DNA from 2 places in the Carnobacterium alterfunditum DSM 5972 genome. Region 2 is predicted to be linked to the other one. Evidence: predicted binding sites of a transcription regulator. Region 2 holds the regulator's gene; the other holds the start of a gene.
What was found. The regulator LexA, encoded in region 2, represses DNA repair genes until DNA is damaged. The targets are predictions, from matches to a motif close to CNAACANNTGTTNG.
Positions count from the first base shown of each region.

Region 1: ruvA (Holliday junction branch migration protein RuvA) is a predicted target of LexA. The motif match lies at 6,503-6,516, and genes of this name have one in related genera.

Region 1 is NZ_JQLG01000004.1:1,784,136-1,792,578, reverse strand. Features, by position in the region: gene adhE (bifunctional acetaldehyde-CoA/alcohol dehydrogenase) at 1-170, opposite strand, end outside; gene BR50_RS08925 (post-transcriptional regulator) at 401-688, opposite strand; gene yajC (preprotein translocase subunit YajC) at 834-1,175, opposite strand; gene tgt (tRNA guanosine(34) transglycosylase Tgt) at 1,276-2,421, opposite strand; gene BR50_RS08910 (TetR/AcrR family transcriptional regulator) at 2,678-3,274, opposite strand; gene queA (tRNA preQ1(34) S-adenosylmethionine ribosyltransferase-isomerase QueA) at 3,756-4,787, opposite strand; gene ruvB (Holliday junction branch migration DNA helicase RuvB) at 4,798-5,811, opposite strand; gene ruvA (Holliday junction branch migration protein RuvA) at 5,845-6,459, opposite strand; gene msrB (peptide-methionine (R)-S-oxide reductase MsrB) at 6,645-7,082, opposite strand; gene mutL (DNA mismatch repair endonuclease MutL) at 7,165-8,443, opposite strand, start outside.
Region 2 is NZ_JQLG01000004.1:2,193,992-2,202,434, reverse strand. Features, by position in the region: gene tkt (transketolase) at 1-1,950, opposite strand, end outside; gene BR50_RS10840 (DUF896 family protein) at 2,081-2,320, opposite strand; gene lexA (transcriptional repressor LexA) at 2,485-3,108, shown strand; gene BR50_RS10830 (ribonuclease HII) at 3,184-3,957, opposite strand; gene ylqF (ribosome biogenesis GTPase YlqF) at 3,968-4,822, opposite strand; gene lepB (signal peptidase I) at 4,890-5,543, opposite strand; gene lepB (signal peptidase I) at 5,567-6,112, opposite strand; gene BR50_RS10810 (S41 family peptidase) at 6,271-7,764, opposite strand; gene deoD (purine-nucleoside phosphorylase) at 7,849-8,443, opposite strand, start outside.

The DNA of each region.
Region 1 (8,443 bases), 410 kb from region 2:
ATTTGATGAACAATAAAGTCGATCTTTTCTTGATCAAAAGTTTCTAAAATACTTAACGCTTCTTTTCCTTGGTTGACCAATAGCTCGATATCATCAGATACACTAGTTTGATTGTTCAAATTACTTTTTTTATTAGTTTTAATTTTTTCTTTAGTATTAACTTCCATCATATTGAACCCTCCTGTTATTGTTATCTATTTCACAATCATCATACTTCATTTTCTTTTTTTTGTAAAGAATTAAATCGTTTTTAATTGAAAAAAAGATGAAAAAGCCTACTAAACAACCATTAAATGATTGTTTTTTTTTGAATTTTTTTTCACCTTTTCAATATAATATGATAATAATTTCACATAAAACCATTAAATAAAAGGAATCAGAATAAATCATCTGATTCCTTTTAAAATAACCCTTCGAAATTCATATCATCAAGTGATGTAACTTTATAAACTTGCGCTTCTACCGCAGCATAATCTAAGTAATGATTGGGCGTAATTTTCATAATATCACTAATTTGTTGATAGTAGTGCGCTGGGACATTCCTTTTCCAGCACAAATCCACAACATATTTCCACAAATCTTCTTTATTTATTTGATGATATCCTAACTGGTTAAACTCTTGAATTTTCAAATTTAACCAAGGTTCATATTTAGTATAGTAAGTAATTGATTCGTTGATCAAAAGCATAAGCTCCTTCCTTATTCGAAACTATCTTATTCCCATTTTATTTATATCTGATCACTGTAGAACTTTAAAATAAAACTGAAACACTAAAAAGGATGCCGCCAGTTTTATTCTGATAGCACCCTTTTTAAACTCTTGATTGCCTATATTAAAGTTTTTCTTCGTTATCTTCTTCTGCTGTATGTGATGGCGTGTTCGTGCCAAGATCTTCGACAGCGTTTGAAACATCAGTAGTTACCACACGGGCAATAGCTTTCTTTTCAAATGTTAAAAAGATTCCATCACAATCAATTACGACAGTATTATTAGTAGTGTTTACTTCATCAATAACGCCGTGTAGACCACCAATGGTAACGACAGAGTTTCCTTTTTTCATAGCATTAAGCATATTTTGTGTTTTTGTAGCTGCCTTTTTTTGCGGACGGATCATCATAAAATACATCAAAGCCATAATCGCGATAAAAGGTAGAAAATTAAGAATTATTTCCATTTTTTTCACTCCATTCTTCTTTTAAATCATCTTTTCATTCATTACTTTACCAAAGATTAAGTCTTATTGCTATCTCTTAACAGATAATCTTATAAAACCTTCAGAAATTTCTAGCATTTGGTTTATTAAAACCATATTCTTCAAAGAAACTTTCTCTATATTCTAGTAAATTATCATCCATGATAGCTTGTCTGACTTCTTTCATTACATTTAATAAGAAATACAGATTATGGTAACTTGTCAGGCGTAAGCCAAAAGTTTCATTAGCTTTGATCAAATGGCGTATATAGGCTCTTGTATAATTGCGGCAAGTATAGCAATCACATTTAGCATCTAATGGTCCAAAGTCTCTTTCATATTGAGCATTTTTAATTACAACACGGCCTTTGCTCGTCATACATGTTCCATTACGAGCAATACGAGTAGGTAGCACACAATCAAACATGTCTACTCCTCGAATAACACCATCGATCAGCGAATCAGCTGTTCCTACACCCATCAAGTAACGTGGTTTGTCTTCTGGTATAAAAGGTGTCGTGTATTCTAATACTCTATTCATGCTTTGTTTGGGCTCTCCTACAGACAATCCTCCAATAGAATAACCTGGGAAATCCATTGATACTAAATCACGTGCGCTTTGTTGACGAAGTTCCTTGAATCCAGCACCTTGAATGATTCCAAATAGCCCTTGACTATTTGGTTTCCCATGAGCTTTTAACCCTCGTTCAGCCCAACGACTCGTTCGTTCAACTGATTTTTTTACATAATCAAAACTCTCGTCAAAAGGTGGGCACTCGTCAAAACTCATCATAATATCTGGACCCAATTTATTTTGGATATTGATCGCTTTTTCTGGTGACAAGAACATTTTAGAACCATTCAAATGATTTCTAAAATGAACACCTTCTTCTTCAATTTTTCGCATATCACTTAATGAAAATACCTGGAATCCGCCTGAATCTGTCAAAATACCTTTATCCCAGTTCATGAACTTATGAAGTCCGCCTGCTTCTTCTACAATATCTTCACCTGGGCGCAGCCATAAGTGATACGTATTGCTTAAAATAATATCTGCTCCCATTGACTCTAACTCTTCTGGTGCAATACTTTTGACCGTTGCCAACGTGCCAACCGGCATGAACATAGGCGTTTGAAAAGTTCCATGTGGAGTAATAATTTCTCCAAGTCTTGCGCCTGTATGTTTCTCTTTTTTTATTAATCGGTATTTAATTGCTGGTTCTGTCATGCTTCCATTCCTACTTTCGTTCAACTGAGGTTACTCATTTATTTGGATCTATAATTTTTAGTGTTGATAGATTTAATCTAATTGCACTACTTACCCAAAATTTCTAGAGGAATAGACTTGCTTGCGGCCATAGATAAGATTCAATGGCTCCACAAGCAAACCCTCCCATTCCAGAAGAAATTTTCATTTTGAAGTGTCTACACCATTTGATGTAGAACCATTTATTTAATTGGTTGTTTAATTACGTTCAATAAAATCAACTCACTGTTTTTAATATCAACTCGATCACATCATCTAAGTGGATCGTCATAGATTGTTCATCATCCGAATATTCTTTTCTGGCTTTATCAACTAGAAGACTCATGATCGCACTATTAAAAATAAAAGCAATCGTTTCATACTGTTGATCCGTTAGTGAATGGTCATTTGAGCATTCTTTTAACTTATTGCACAGTTGTTGTTGGATATACTCTTGTTTATAGGTGAAAATCGTTTTTGTTTGTTCATTTCCTACCTCTTTAATAGTCCCAATAACAATTTGCCGATGTTTATCAAAAATAGTTGCAATAAATCGTCCAGATTGATTCATTAAATCTGTGGTATTTTCAAAACTTTGAGAAAAAAATTCATCTACTTCTTTGGTGATTTGTACAGTATGCTGTTTAAATGCTGTGTCCATCAAAACTTGTTTAGACTGAAAATTTTTAAAAATGGTTGTTTCATTAACTTCGGCTTTCTGTGCAATCATTTTAGTTGTGGTACTTTTATACCCCACATGTGAAACTAAATCTAACGCTGCGTCAATAATTCGTTGTTGCGTATTTGTTACAGCTTCCTCGTTTACGTTTGCCACTTACTTAGACCTCCAAATTCAACATCTCTTAAATCAAGTACGTGCTCACTCAATATAATAGTTTATCACACTATTTTTAGAAAATAAAACTTTTTTTGAATTTCGAGACACATAAATGGTAACCGCTTTCTAAATGTGGTATATTATAGGTGGATAGAGAGATGCTTATAGAAGTGAATTAGTCGAATTTCTTTAGTGTTTAGATTCAGAAAAAACATTTAAAATCAACATTCTGTTTTGAGTTACCAGATTCACTGTCACATTTATTTGAAAAACCAGCTTCAAATTAGTACCGTTAACAAATTTAAAGACAGTTTTAAAAAAGTAGTAAAGAAGCTGTATGTCGTTTTTAGAAGAAGTTCAAGTAAAAAGTTTCGTTTCAACGATTCGCTGATTCGCTTCTATCCTCTCTAAAAACCAATAGAAGTTGGCCTAAAAAGCCAACTTCTATTTTTTATTTTGTTTAAGGGAATAAAGTCATTTATTTGATAAACATGGCATCTCCAAAGCTAAAAAACCGGTATCTTTTATCAATAGCATGCTGGTAAGCTGATAAAACATTTTCTCTTCCTGCAAAAGCACTGATCAACATCACCAATGTTGATTTTGGCAAATGAAAATTAGTTGAAAAAGCATCAACAACTTTAAATGTATACCCCGGTGAAATAAAAATACTTGTCCATCCGCTATCTGCCTTTATCTCGCCATTAAACTTTGTACCAATCGTTTCCAGTGTCCGAATAGAAGTTGTCCCAACTGCAACTATTCTCCCACCATTATTTCGAACAGCTGTTAAAATAGCTGCTGATTCTTCTGTTAAACGATAAAATTCTGAATGCATTTCATGGTCTTCAAGCGAATCAACACTAACTGGTCTAAATGTACCTAATCCCACGTGTAACGTTAAGAAAACCAACTGTACACCTTTTAACTTGATCTGCTCTAATAATTCTTCAGTAAAATGCAACCCTGCTGTCGGTGCAGCTGCCGAACCATTTTCTTTTGCGTAAACCGTTTGGTACCGTTCGCCATCTTCTAATCTTTCTTTGATATAAGGAGGGAGTGGCATTTCACCTAATGACTCTAAAACTTCTAAAAAGATACCTTCATAAGAAAAATCAACGATTCTTCCGCCATGATTTAACTCTTCTGTTACTGTAGCTGTCAGTCTTCCATCTCCAAAAGAAATAACGGTCCCTACAGTTGCTTTCTTAGCTGGTTTAACAAGTGTTTCCCATTGATCATTTTTTGTGTTTTTTAATAATAATAGTTCAATATGTGCACCAGTTTCTGGTTTTATGCCATGCAAACGTGCAGGCAACACGCGTGTATCATTCATGACTAATGCGTCACCTTTGTTCAATTCATCAAGGATGTCCGTAAAGTACTTATCTTCTACTTTACCCATTTCTTTGTCTAAAATTAATAGTTTTGAACTTGATCGATTTGCTAAAGGGGTCTGAGCAATTAATTCTTCTGGTAAATTAAAATCAAAATCTTTTGTCGTTAACATAATCATACTCCTAATCTGTATAAGTAATTGGGTAACCCAAATGAGCATAGCCTAAACGGGTTACGATTCTTCCACGGGGTGTGCGTTGAAGAAAGCCTGCCTGCAGTAAAAAAGGCTCAACCATATCTTCAATCGTTTCAACTTCTTCTCCAATATTAGCTGCAATCGTAGACAGCCCAACCGGTCCGCCATTATAGTTCTCAATCATCGTTTTCAATAGTTTTTGATCAACGAAATCGAGTCCTTCTTGATCGATTCGCAGCATAGCTAATGCCTCATCTGCTATTTCTTTTTTTATCACACCATTAGATCTTACTTGTGCATAATCTCTTACACGTTTTAATAGACGATTTGCTACACGAGGCGTTCCCCTCGAGCGTCTAGCTATTTCGATTGCACCTGATTCGATTATTTCAGTATTAAATATATCAGCTGAACGTAAAACAATATCGCTCAATTCTTCTACCGTGTAATATTCCATATGCGATACGATCCCAAAACGATCTCGCAAAGGTGCTGATAAAAGTCCTGCTCTTGTAGTTGCACCCACTAGAGTAAATGGTGGTAAAGGAAAATGGACAGGATGTGCAGTTGGTCCTTGTCCCACGATGATATCCACAAAATAATCTTCCATAGCAGAGTACAACATCTCTTCAATAAGTCTTGGCATCCGATGGATCTCATCGATAAAAAGGACATCTCCCGCTTCTAGTTCATTCAAAAGAGCAACTAAGTCTCCTGCTTTCTCGATCGCAGGGCCGCTAGTCGTTCGTATAGCTACATCCATTTCATTTGAAATAACCATTGCCATAGTTGTTTTCCCTAATCCAGGAGGGCCGTAAAGCAAAACGTGATCTAAGGCTTCTTCGCGATTATTTGCTGCTTCTATATAAATCGACAATTCTTTTTTCACTTTTTCTTGGCCAATATATTCTTTTAAATAAAGCGGACGCAACGATTTTTCTAATGACATCTCTTCTGTCGTGCTGCTGTCGCCGGAAATGATTCGTTCTTCTGGATTCATTGTTTTCACCACTTTTCTCATTTTACTTATCGGTTATTTCTTCATCAATAGTCTTAATGCTTCTCTTAAATAAGCATCTGTAGATTCTTTATTTAATTTACGGATTTGTGGTTCGATTTTTTTGATTTCTTTTGCACTGTACCCTAGCGCTTCTAAAGCCTCGATTGCTTCAGTAACATGACTATAATTCGTTGGTAAAACCAATTCTTGTTGGTAATCGACCGTATTTTCTGATTGTGTATGGGTTAAATCAGCTAACTTCCCTTTCAAATCTAATACAATTTGTGAAGCAGTCTTTTTACCTACTCCTGGAAATTTAGTTAAGTAAGCTGCATCTTCATTTTCGATTGCTTGTACTAAACCTTGATGATCATCATTTGCCAAAATAGCCAATCCGCTTTTTGGACCTATTCCTGAAACACTAAGCAACTTTAAATACAATTGTTTTTCAGTGTAATCCTTGAAACCATATAACGTAATAGCATCTTCTCGAACAGCTTGATGGATATAAATGGTTACTTCCTCGTTTAATTTACTCGAAAAACGAAATGGATTAGCCATAAACAATTGATACCCTATTCCATTCGTTTCAAGGACGATATACGCAGGACTAACAAATGTTACTATCCCCTTAATGTATTCATACATATTATTTTCTCCATTCATTCACTCATTTTACTAGGCGGAAAAAGGCACACCTGTTCGCTTTTTAGTTTACCACATTTGTATAGAAAAAAGGAGTTGCCGCCAAAAAAAGCCTATGTAAAAAAATCATAAGCACTCTTTAGCTGCTTATGCAGCTAGAGAGTGCTTATAAAACTTCACAAAATAGATCAAACAAATAATTTACGGTAACTGCCATAACCTTCTTCATCTAACTTATCAACAGGTACGAATCTTAACGCTGCCGAATTAACACAGTAACGTAGACCGCCTTTATCTTGAGGGCCATCTGTAAAAATATGTCCTAGATGAGAATTCGATTCTGAGCTTCGCACTTCAGTACGGCGCATACCAAATTTAGTATCCACTTTTTCAATAACTTCTTTTTCTTCTATCGGTTTTGTAAAAGATGGCCAACCGCATCCTGCATCGTATTTATCGTTTGAAGAAAATAGCGGTTTTCCACTTACAACATCTACAAAAATGCCGTCTTCATAAAAATCGTCATACTCTCCTGTAAACGGACGTTCAGTAGCTTCATTTTGAGTCACTTCAAATTGAATATCTGTAAGTTTATCTTTCAATTCGTTTTTATCATAGCTATTCATGAAAATCCTCCTTTTTGTATCTAACTTACATTTTACACTTTTTAAGGAATCGCTACAATTTATTGAATTTGTTTTAGGTAATTCAATGCGGATCTTGTATCCGTTTGAACATTTTCTCCATATCTTTATTGGTGAAATGGATCACCACTGGTCTTCCATGTGGGCAGTTATAAGGATTTTCCATCTTTTTCAGATCCTTTAGCAGTGCTCTAGCTTCCGCATCATTAAGGTAATGGTTTGCTTTGATCGACCCTTTGCAACTCATCATTATTGCCGTTGCTTCTCTAAATTTAGCAACGCTCACACTTCCATGATCCAACAGTAAATCGATCATCTCGCTTACAATCGTTTCTTCTTCACCCTGATTAAACCATACCGGATGACTTCTCAACAAAAAACTATTTTGGCCAAACGGTTCTAAGAAAATACCAACCATTTCTAATGCATCGTTATTTTCTTTGATTTTAATGGCATCACTATTCGGATAATCCAACATAATGGGTACCAATAAATCTTGTAAGTCAGTGCTGACCTCGCCGATTTTTTCCCGGAAATATTCGTATTTTATTCGTTCTTGAGCAGCATGCTGATCCAAAATATACAAGCCTTTTTCATTTTGAGCAAATAAATAAGTGCCGTGCATTTGACCAACGTATTCTAATGTTGGAAATTGATCAATGGATTCTTCAACTGTTGCTTGTTTCTTCATTAGTTTATCCGCTGCCTTTAAAGGGGACTCTTGATGGTAATCGATTAATTCACTAATTGTTTCATCATGAAACTCACTGCTCTTATTTTTCTCCGGCAGCTCTACAAGCGTATCTTCTTGCTCTTCTTGCAATAAAAAGGGTTCTTTTTTAATTTCATGATCCGTTCCACCTTCAAAAGAAAGAGGCTGTTGCTTTGAATAATGGGATTCGGGTAATGGTTGAAAGTTTTCAGATTCTCTTTTTTCTTTTTCAGGAGTTCTTTCTTGCTGGAACCTAAATGTTGTTTGCTCATTCTCTTCCATGGGTAGATCTATTTTCTTTTTAAATGATAAATTTTCTAGCCCATCTGGAATCAATTGTTCCTTACTTAAACAGTCTTGGATTGCTGATTCTATCAGTTGCATCAATTCTTTTTCCTTGCTGATCCGAACTTCTTGCTTTGTCGGATGAACATTTACATCTACTAGTAAAGGATCCATATCGATTTTAATAGCAACGATTGGATAACGTCCAACCATTAATTTAGATCGGTAACCTGAAATAATAGCTTTATTTAATAAATAATTTTTAATATAGCGTCCATTAATAATAATTGAAATATAATTCCGGCTGGCTCTCGTAAGTTCTGGTAATGAAACGAACCCAGATACT
Region 2 (8,443 bases):
AATAACGGTTGCTCCGGGTGCACTTGCACCATATTTATCGATACCTATTGTAGCTCCATCTAGGCCAACATAACGCTCCCAGCCAAATGTCGCTCCCATTTCAATAGACACACGTTTACGAATTTCTTTTGGTAAAACACTTTCTTTGTATGCTGGATCTTGTTTTTCGAATAGATCAAAACTTGGGACCGAAACAACTGAAACATCTTGTCCGCTTTCTTTCAAAGCTTTTTGAGCTTCAATAGCTAAAGCAACTTCTGAACCAGATGCCAATAAAATACCTTCTGGTTTTTCGCCAGCTTGAGCTGAAATAACATAGGCTCCCTTAGCAACATTCGTACGCGCTCCAGTTTTAGTTCCCGGCAGTACAGGTAAGTTTTGACGAGATAAGACTAACATTGTTGGGTGATCATTTGATGTTACGGCTAATTCCCAAGCAGCGACAACTTCATTTCCATCTGCTGGACGGATGATCGATAGGTTAGGCATACCACGTAAACTAGATAATTGTTCAACTGGTTCATGAGTAGGACCATCTTCCCCAACTGCAACTGAATCATGTGTGAACACATAGGTTACAGGCAAATTAGAAATAGCTGCTAAACGAACGGCAGCACGCAGGTAATCAGTAAATACGAAGAATGTCCCAGCATAAGTTCTAGTACCACCATGCAAGACGATTCCGTTCATAGCAGCTGCCATACCAAATTCGCGAACGCCATACCAAATATTTCTTCCCTCATATTGGCCAGCTTTAAAATCTTTAACGTCTGCTATCATTGTATTATTAGATGAAGATAAATCGGCAGATCCGCCCCAGAAATAAGGAACTTTTTTAGCGATAGCATTCAACGCTTGGCTACCTGTAACACGAGAAGCTAATGCATTATCTTCAACATCATAAGATGGTAATTCAGCATCCCAATCAGCTGGTAATTCATTGCTTAAAGCTAATTCAAATTGTTCTGCTAGTGCTGGATAATCAGTACGGTAAGCTTCAAAAGCTGCTTTCCATTCTTCTTCAGCTTTAGCGCCTTTTTCGATCATTGTTTCTTTAAAACGGTCAGCTACTTCAGTAGGAACAAAGAAATCTTCGCCTTCCCATCCGTATGCTTTTTTAGCAGCTTCAATTCCTTCTGCTCCAAGTGGTGCACCATGAACTTTATGTGTTCCCGCATTAGGAGCACCAAATCCAATAATAGTTTTAACTTCGATCAAAGTAGGTTTTTCTGTTTCAGTTTTTGCAGCTTCAATGGCTGTGTTGATCTCATCTAGATCATTGCCATCTTTTACAAGAATATGTTGCCAACCATAAGCTTCAAAACGTTTTCCTACATTTTCAGTGAAGGATTTAGATGTTGGTCCATCTAAAGAGATGTCATTTGAATCATACAGAACAACCAATTTTCCAAGTCCCAAATGAGCAGCTAAACTAGCAGCTTCAGCTGAAACGCCTTCCATTAAATCGCCATCTCCACACAAAGCATATGTATGGTGATCAACAATTGAGTGTCCCTTTTTATTATAAGTAGCAGCTAAATGAGCTTCTGCCATAGCCATACCTACAGCATTTGCGATTCCTTGTCCTAAGGGGCCAGTTGTCGCTTCTACTCCATCAGTATGATTAACTTCTGGATGTCCAGGTGTTTTACTGTTCCATTGACGAAATTGTTTTAAATCATCTATTTTAACGTCATATCCAGCTAAGTGTAACAAGCTGTATAATAACATTGAACCATGTCCAGCTGATAATACAAAACGGTCACGATCGAACCATTTTGAGCTTTTTGGATTCACTTTTAATTGTTTTGTCCACAATGTGTAAGCCATTGGAGCAGCTCCCATAGGTAAACCTGGGTGTCCGGAGTTGGCTTTTTGTATGCCATCCATACTTAGTGTTCTTATTGTATTTACTGCTAATTGGTCTACGTTATCAAACAAAAAAATCATCCTTTCAATTTGAACTATCTTATAGTACCCTATTAGTTTACTATTATTTCACTCCAAGTGCAACGCTTTCACGGAGCGAATGGTACTAATTGGGATAATTTGTTGCTCACCACACTGACGAACAACTTTTTTATCTCCCATGTAGGCCTTTATTTTTTTGTATTTCTTTCAATTTTTCCGGAGTTACATCAGTACCTTCTTCATCGACTATTTTTACACCCTCAATTGTTTTTTTCATTCCACCCCTAAAGGCTTCAATGTAAGCATCTCTCAATTTCTTTTGTTCCACTTGTTCTTGTATAGTTAAGCCTTTTGTTTTCGATTTATTAGCTAAAGCATTTATTCTTTCAATTTGTTCTTTTGGCAACATTTAATCACTCCAACATTATTTTTATTTTCTTGTTCAACTATAACAAACTTCTTTAAAAAAAACATTCTTTTATCATCTTTAGCTACGAACGTTTGTTTGATTTGTTGTGCCATATATGGTAATCTTAAAATGATAAAAAAAGAAACGAGGTGTTTGTATCTATCATGGGTAAAAATCCGGAATCAAGACAAGTCGAAGTCTTGCAATATATATATAATCAAGTTAAATTAAAAGGTTATCCTCCAACTGTTAGAGAAATCGGAACGGCTGTCTCATTATCTTCTACCTCAACAGTTCATGGCCATCTTTCCCGCTTAGAAAAAAATGGTTATATCCAACGGGATCCTAGTAAACCGCGAGCAATTGAATTAACAGCATCAGGTTTAACTAAATTGGGCATTGCGTTAGATAAAATTCCTTTATTAGGAACTGTAACAGCTGGCGAACCAATATTAGCGGTAGAGGAAGCAACAGATTATTTCCCTCTTCCTCCAAACTTACAATTTGAAAATGAATCATTGTTTATGTTGACTATTCGAGGAGAAAGCATGATCAACGCAGGTATTTTTGATGGCGATGAGGTTATTATTCGTAAACAGGGCACTGCTAATAATGGCGATATTGTCATAGCTATGACTGTTGACGATGAAGCGACTTGTAAAAGATTTTACAAAGAAGAAGATCATTATCGACTACAACCTGAAAATGACACAATGAGCCCTATCCTACTTAATGAGGTTATTATTTTAGGCAAAGTCATTGGCCTATATCGTAGCCATATCCAATAATAAAAAACGAATGGACAGGAGCAAACTCCTGTTCATTCGTTTTTTTTATATTCTTGGTAACTTTAAAAGTTTTATTTACTTCAATATATTTTTTACAGGGGCGAATGTTTTCCTATGAATTGGGCATGCGCCATGTTTTTGTAAACCTTCTAAATGAACTTTAGTTCCATAACCAGCATTTTTAGAAAAACCGTATCCAGGATATAATTCATCATAGTCAGCCATCATTCTGTCCCTTGTTACTTTAGCAATAATACTGGCTGCAGCAATAGACAAACTTTTGGCGTCTCCTTTAATAAAACTTTCTTGGGGTATACTAACAGGCAAATGCATGGCATCGATCAACAGTTGTTCTGGCTGTTTAGGTAATTGTTGTACAGCCTCGATCATTGCTAATTTAGTTGCCTGGTATATATTTACTTCATCAACCACTTGATGGTCTTTTATCCCAACACCAATAGCTATCGCTGATTCTTGGATTTGGTCGAATAATGATTCTCGTTTTGCACTAGATAATTGCTTGGAATCATTGATCCCTAACACAGCAAAATCAATCGGCAATATAACAGCAGCTGCCACAACAGGTCCAGCTAATGGCCCTCTTCCTACTTCATCGATTCCAGCAATATACTGGGTCCCTTTTCCCCAAAAATAGTGCTCGATTTGAAGCATCTCTTGTTGTTTTTCAAGAATCGATTGCTGCTTTTTCAACCGATTTTCCCAAGCATTATAAGCATTTATAGCACCTTTACGTGAATCATTTTTGATCTGGACCAATCGTTCATCAGCTGGGTTTGTAATTGATGTCAAAAGATCTTTTATTGCCGCAATAGTTATTGGTTTTTCCACTCTCGTTCTCCTATTCTTTAGGTAAAGAAACCGGAGCAATATCTAGCGTGAATCGTCCTGCTTTACCACTTCTAATTTCATAGATCAACATTTCTGCTGCACGGCTGTAGTCCTCTCGAAAACCTCTTCGTTCACTGATCAGCATTAGCAGTTCAGGTGTTCCTAATTCTAATTCTTCTTTAGTTAAAAGGAATCGTTTAGCAAATGTTTCTGGATAATAAGTTTTCATTATGCCTATTCCATACATCGCAATTTCATCCATCTGCAAAATAGTATCTTTGATTGCACCTGTCAACGCTAATTTTTCTCCGACTGCTGGGTCTTCAAATTTTGGCCAAAGAATACCTGGAGTATCGAGTAATTCCAATTCTTTGCCTAGTTTTAGCCATTGTTGTGCTTTTGTCACTCCGGGTTTATTACCTGTTATCGCAACATTTTTCTTTATAAAGCGATTAATTAAGGTCGATTTCCCAACGTTAGGGATCCCAATACTCATTGCTCGAATTGCACGAGGCTTAATTCCTTTAGCAGCTCTTCGATCAAATTTTGGTTGCAAAATTTCTTTTGCTTTTTCCATAAGTTGTTTCATGCCCTTACCTTCTTGCGCAACAATAGGGACTGCTGCTATTCCTTGTTCATTAAAATAAGCTACCCATTTTTTTGTTTGAATAGGATCAGCTAAATCACTTTTATTTAAAATAATGACCCTAGGTTTTTCTCCAATTATTTCATCTAATATTGGATTGCGGCTTGATAGTGGAATTCTTGCATCAACGAGTTCAAACACAATATCTACTAGTTTTATTTTTTCTGTTACTTGGCGTCTCGCTTTTGCCATATGTCCTGGAAACCATTGAATATTCATATTTTTTCACCTTTCTATTTACACAAAAAAAGAACAGCTTGCTTATAGTCTTTTTCTTATTTCCTTTTTAATCATTTTCTATTGTACCAAATTCTTCAAGCGGCCAAATACGAAGAATGGCTGTTCCGCTGACGGTAGTAGCATCTACAAATCCGAAAACACGACTATCCTTTGAATTTTGACGGTTATCGCCCATCACGAAATAACTGTCTTCAGGAACCGTTTCTTCACCTGTTTTAGAGGCTAGTGAAAAGTCTTCTGTAAAGTTGCCTCCCGTAGACATTTCTTCTACAGAACTTTTTAAATACTCTTCCTCTACTTTTTCTCCATTGATATACAAAGCATCATCTTGATAACGAATAGTGTCGCCTGGAAGTCCTATGATTCGTTTAATATATTGTTTTTCAGGATCATCAGGAGCAGGGAAAACAACAACATCAAAACGATCTATAGAGTCTATTTTATTTAAAATCAACCGATCTCGATCTTCTAAAGTAGGAACCATAGACTCACCATCCACACTTACTGGAGCAAATAAAAAATATCGAATGAGTAGAAAAATAATCAATGCTACTACAAAATATAGTAATGTACTTAAAAATTCACTCCCACGACTTTTATTTTCTTTGCGTTTTTGACTTGGAGAAGTATGACGTGACTTTCTTGGTTCAAAAGATGTTTCTGGCTGATTTTGACCATCAGAAAAATTAATTTTACTCAATTGTTTCTCCCTACTTTCTTTATTTATTGGACAGTCTTCATGCGATCAAAGGGATAATAAATAAAAGACGTTTCTCCAATAATCGAATCTACTGGAATACTCCCAAAGTACCGGCTATCATTACTTGATCTACGATTGTCGCCTAACACAAAATATTCACCTTCTGATATCACCTGAGTACCGGTCAACTCTTCTAAAGTAAAATCCGATGTCCAAATACCTCCAGCATTGTTAACTAAATCATTATCTAAAAATTCTTCCTCAATTTCTTCATCATTTATATAAAGCTGATCATTTTCATATCGGATTTTTTCACCCGGCAAACCAACGACCCTTTTTACAAGAGTTCGGTTTGATGAATCGTAAAATACAACTAAATCAAATCTTTCTACATCAAATATTGTATTGACAATAATTTGATCATTCTGTTGAAATGTCGGTATCATAGACGAACCTTCAATAGTCATGGGAATAAAGATGAAATTTCGCAATAAAACAGTAATCAATCCGGCTAATATTAGAGCTTTAAACCATTCCCAAGAAAACTCCTCCCAAGACTTTTTTTCCATGTTATTCGCTCCAAACTATCTATTTATTCTATCATACAAGAAATTTTTAAAAATAACTATTTATTTAAGGCCGCATTTACTAAGAAAGAGAGATAGAAAATTCCTACCTCTCTTCCTTAGTAAGTTCTAGGAGTTCTAGTTTATTGATCACTATTATCTTATTTACTAGATTTAGTTGATTGCAACTCTTTTATCGCTGCTTCATATTGGGTATCATTTTCATCGATCAGCTTTCTTAATGATTCGATCAGTTGAGTAGCCGTCTCACCTGTTACTTTACCATCAATAGTTAGATTTTTGTCAGTTTGAAATTGTCGGACAGCATCCTGTGTCGATTCATCGAAGTATCCATCAATGGCGCCTGTAGAATAGTCTAATGCATCTAGTACTTTCTCTAAATTTTCAACCTCTTCAGAAACATCGCCCAATTGATACGATTTTGAACCATCGATTATCAATAAATTTGTATATTCCGGTAAGGCCACTTCGATAGTAGGCGTAATTCCTTTTTCATTGATCCATTTACCACTTGGTGTTAACCATTTGGCAATCGTTATCTTCAGTTCACTGCTGTCATCAAATGCAGCGACATTTTGGACCGTTCCTTTACCAAACGTTTGTGTTCCGATTAATTTAATATTTCCAGATTCGTTGACCGCACCTGCTAAAATTTCAGAGGCACTGGCGCTTCCTTCATTCACTAATAGAACGGATGGCTCAGTAACTTTAAACTCACCCATTGTAGCATCATCAGCGACAATTGAAACCGGTTCTTGATCTTTTTCTTGAGTTTGTAAAATAATATCTCCATCTTCTAGAAATAGATTAGAAATATTCAATCCTGCATTCAATAAACCACCTGGATTTTGTCGGACATCGAAAACAAAGGATTCTGCACCTTGCTCTCTTAAGTCTTTTATGGCTGCCACCAGATCATCGTACGTTGGTGAAGAAAAACTAGTGATCGCAATATACCCAATCGTCGGATTTTCTTCGTCTAACTGGTAAATAATTGTTTCAACTGGTATCGTATCGCGGACTACTTTCACTTCAAAAGTAGACTCGCCACGCCTAATAGTCAATGTAACTTCGGAACCTTTTTCACCACGAATATAAGAGACAGCTTCATTTAAAGTCATACCCGTTAATTCTTGATCATCAGCTTTTAAAATAATATCGTTAGGTTGTAAGCCTGCTTTTTCGGCTGGTGATCCTGCAATAGGAGAAACAATCATAACATTATCTCCTTGCTTCATCACTTCTGCACCGATTCCTTCAAACGATGCTGAGATGCTTTCATCTAAGGAAGAGGATTCTTCTACATCAAGATATTGTGTGTATGGATCTCCGACAGCTTCGGTCATACCAGTGATGGCCCCTTCAATTAAGGTTTCTTCTTCAACACCTTGATAATAATCCGTCATCAAAGTGTCATAAACTGCTTGAATTTTTTCAAAATCTTCCGCGTTCATTTCTACACTAGCTTCTGAGGAATTTAGTTGATTTTGAACTTGTTCATCTTTACCATCATTTGCATTCGTAACAGCAACGGTCCCACCAATTGAAAGTGCAGCAACTACTATGAGAGAAGCGCCATAGGCCCAAGGTTTGATTCCCTTTTGTTTTTCATCTTTTTTTGGTTCATTCTCCAATTGTAAGGTTCCTCTCTGCTTTCAATTTAACTCAAGGTTTGTGATTGTTCAACCATCCAACTAAAAATCAGATTTTGATTTCTATCAAAATTTTAAAGCCGTTTCTAACGCAACGATCATCATATCATTAAATGTTTTTTCGCGCTCATCTGAAGAAGTTTCTTCTCCAGTAATCAAGTGGTCGCTTATCGTTAGGATTGCTAGAGCTCGACGATTATATTTAGCTGCTAGTGTATATAGACCAGCTGCTTCCATTTCGGTAGCTAATACGCCATAATCAGCTAATTTCTTTTTATCTAGTTCAGCATTATAAAAACGATCAGCCGATAAGATATTTCCTACTTTAACTTTCATTCCTTGTTCAACAGCAATTTCATAGGCTGTTCTTAGTAAATCAAAATCAGCAATTGGAGCGAATTGAACTTGATTATTAAATGTATTTTTTACAATAGCAGAATCAGTTGTCGCACCCTGAGCTAAGATAACATCACGCACTTTGACGTCTTTTTGCATTCCACCAGCAGTCCCTACGCGTATTAAATTTTTCACATTGTAACCCGTGATCAATTCTTCAGCATAAATCATCATAGAAGGAATGCCCATACCCGTTCCTTGAACAGAAACACGTCGGCCTTTATAAGTTCCTGTATAGCCGAACATATTTCTCACACGATTGTAT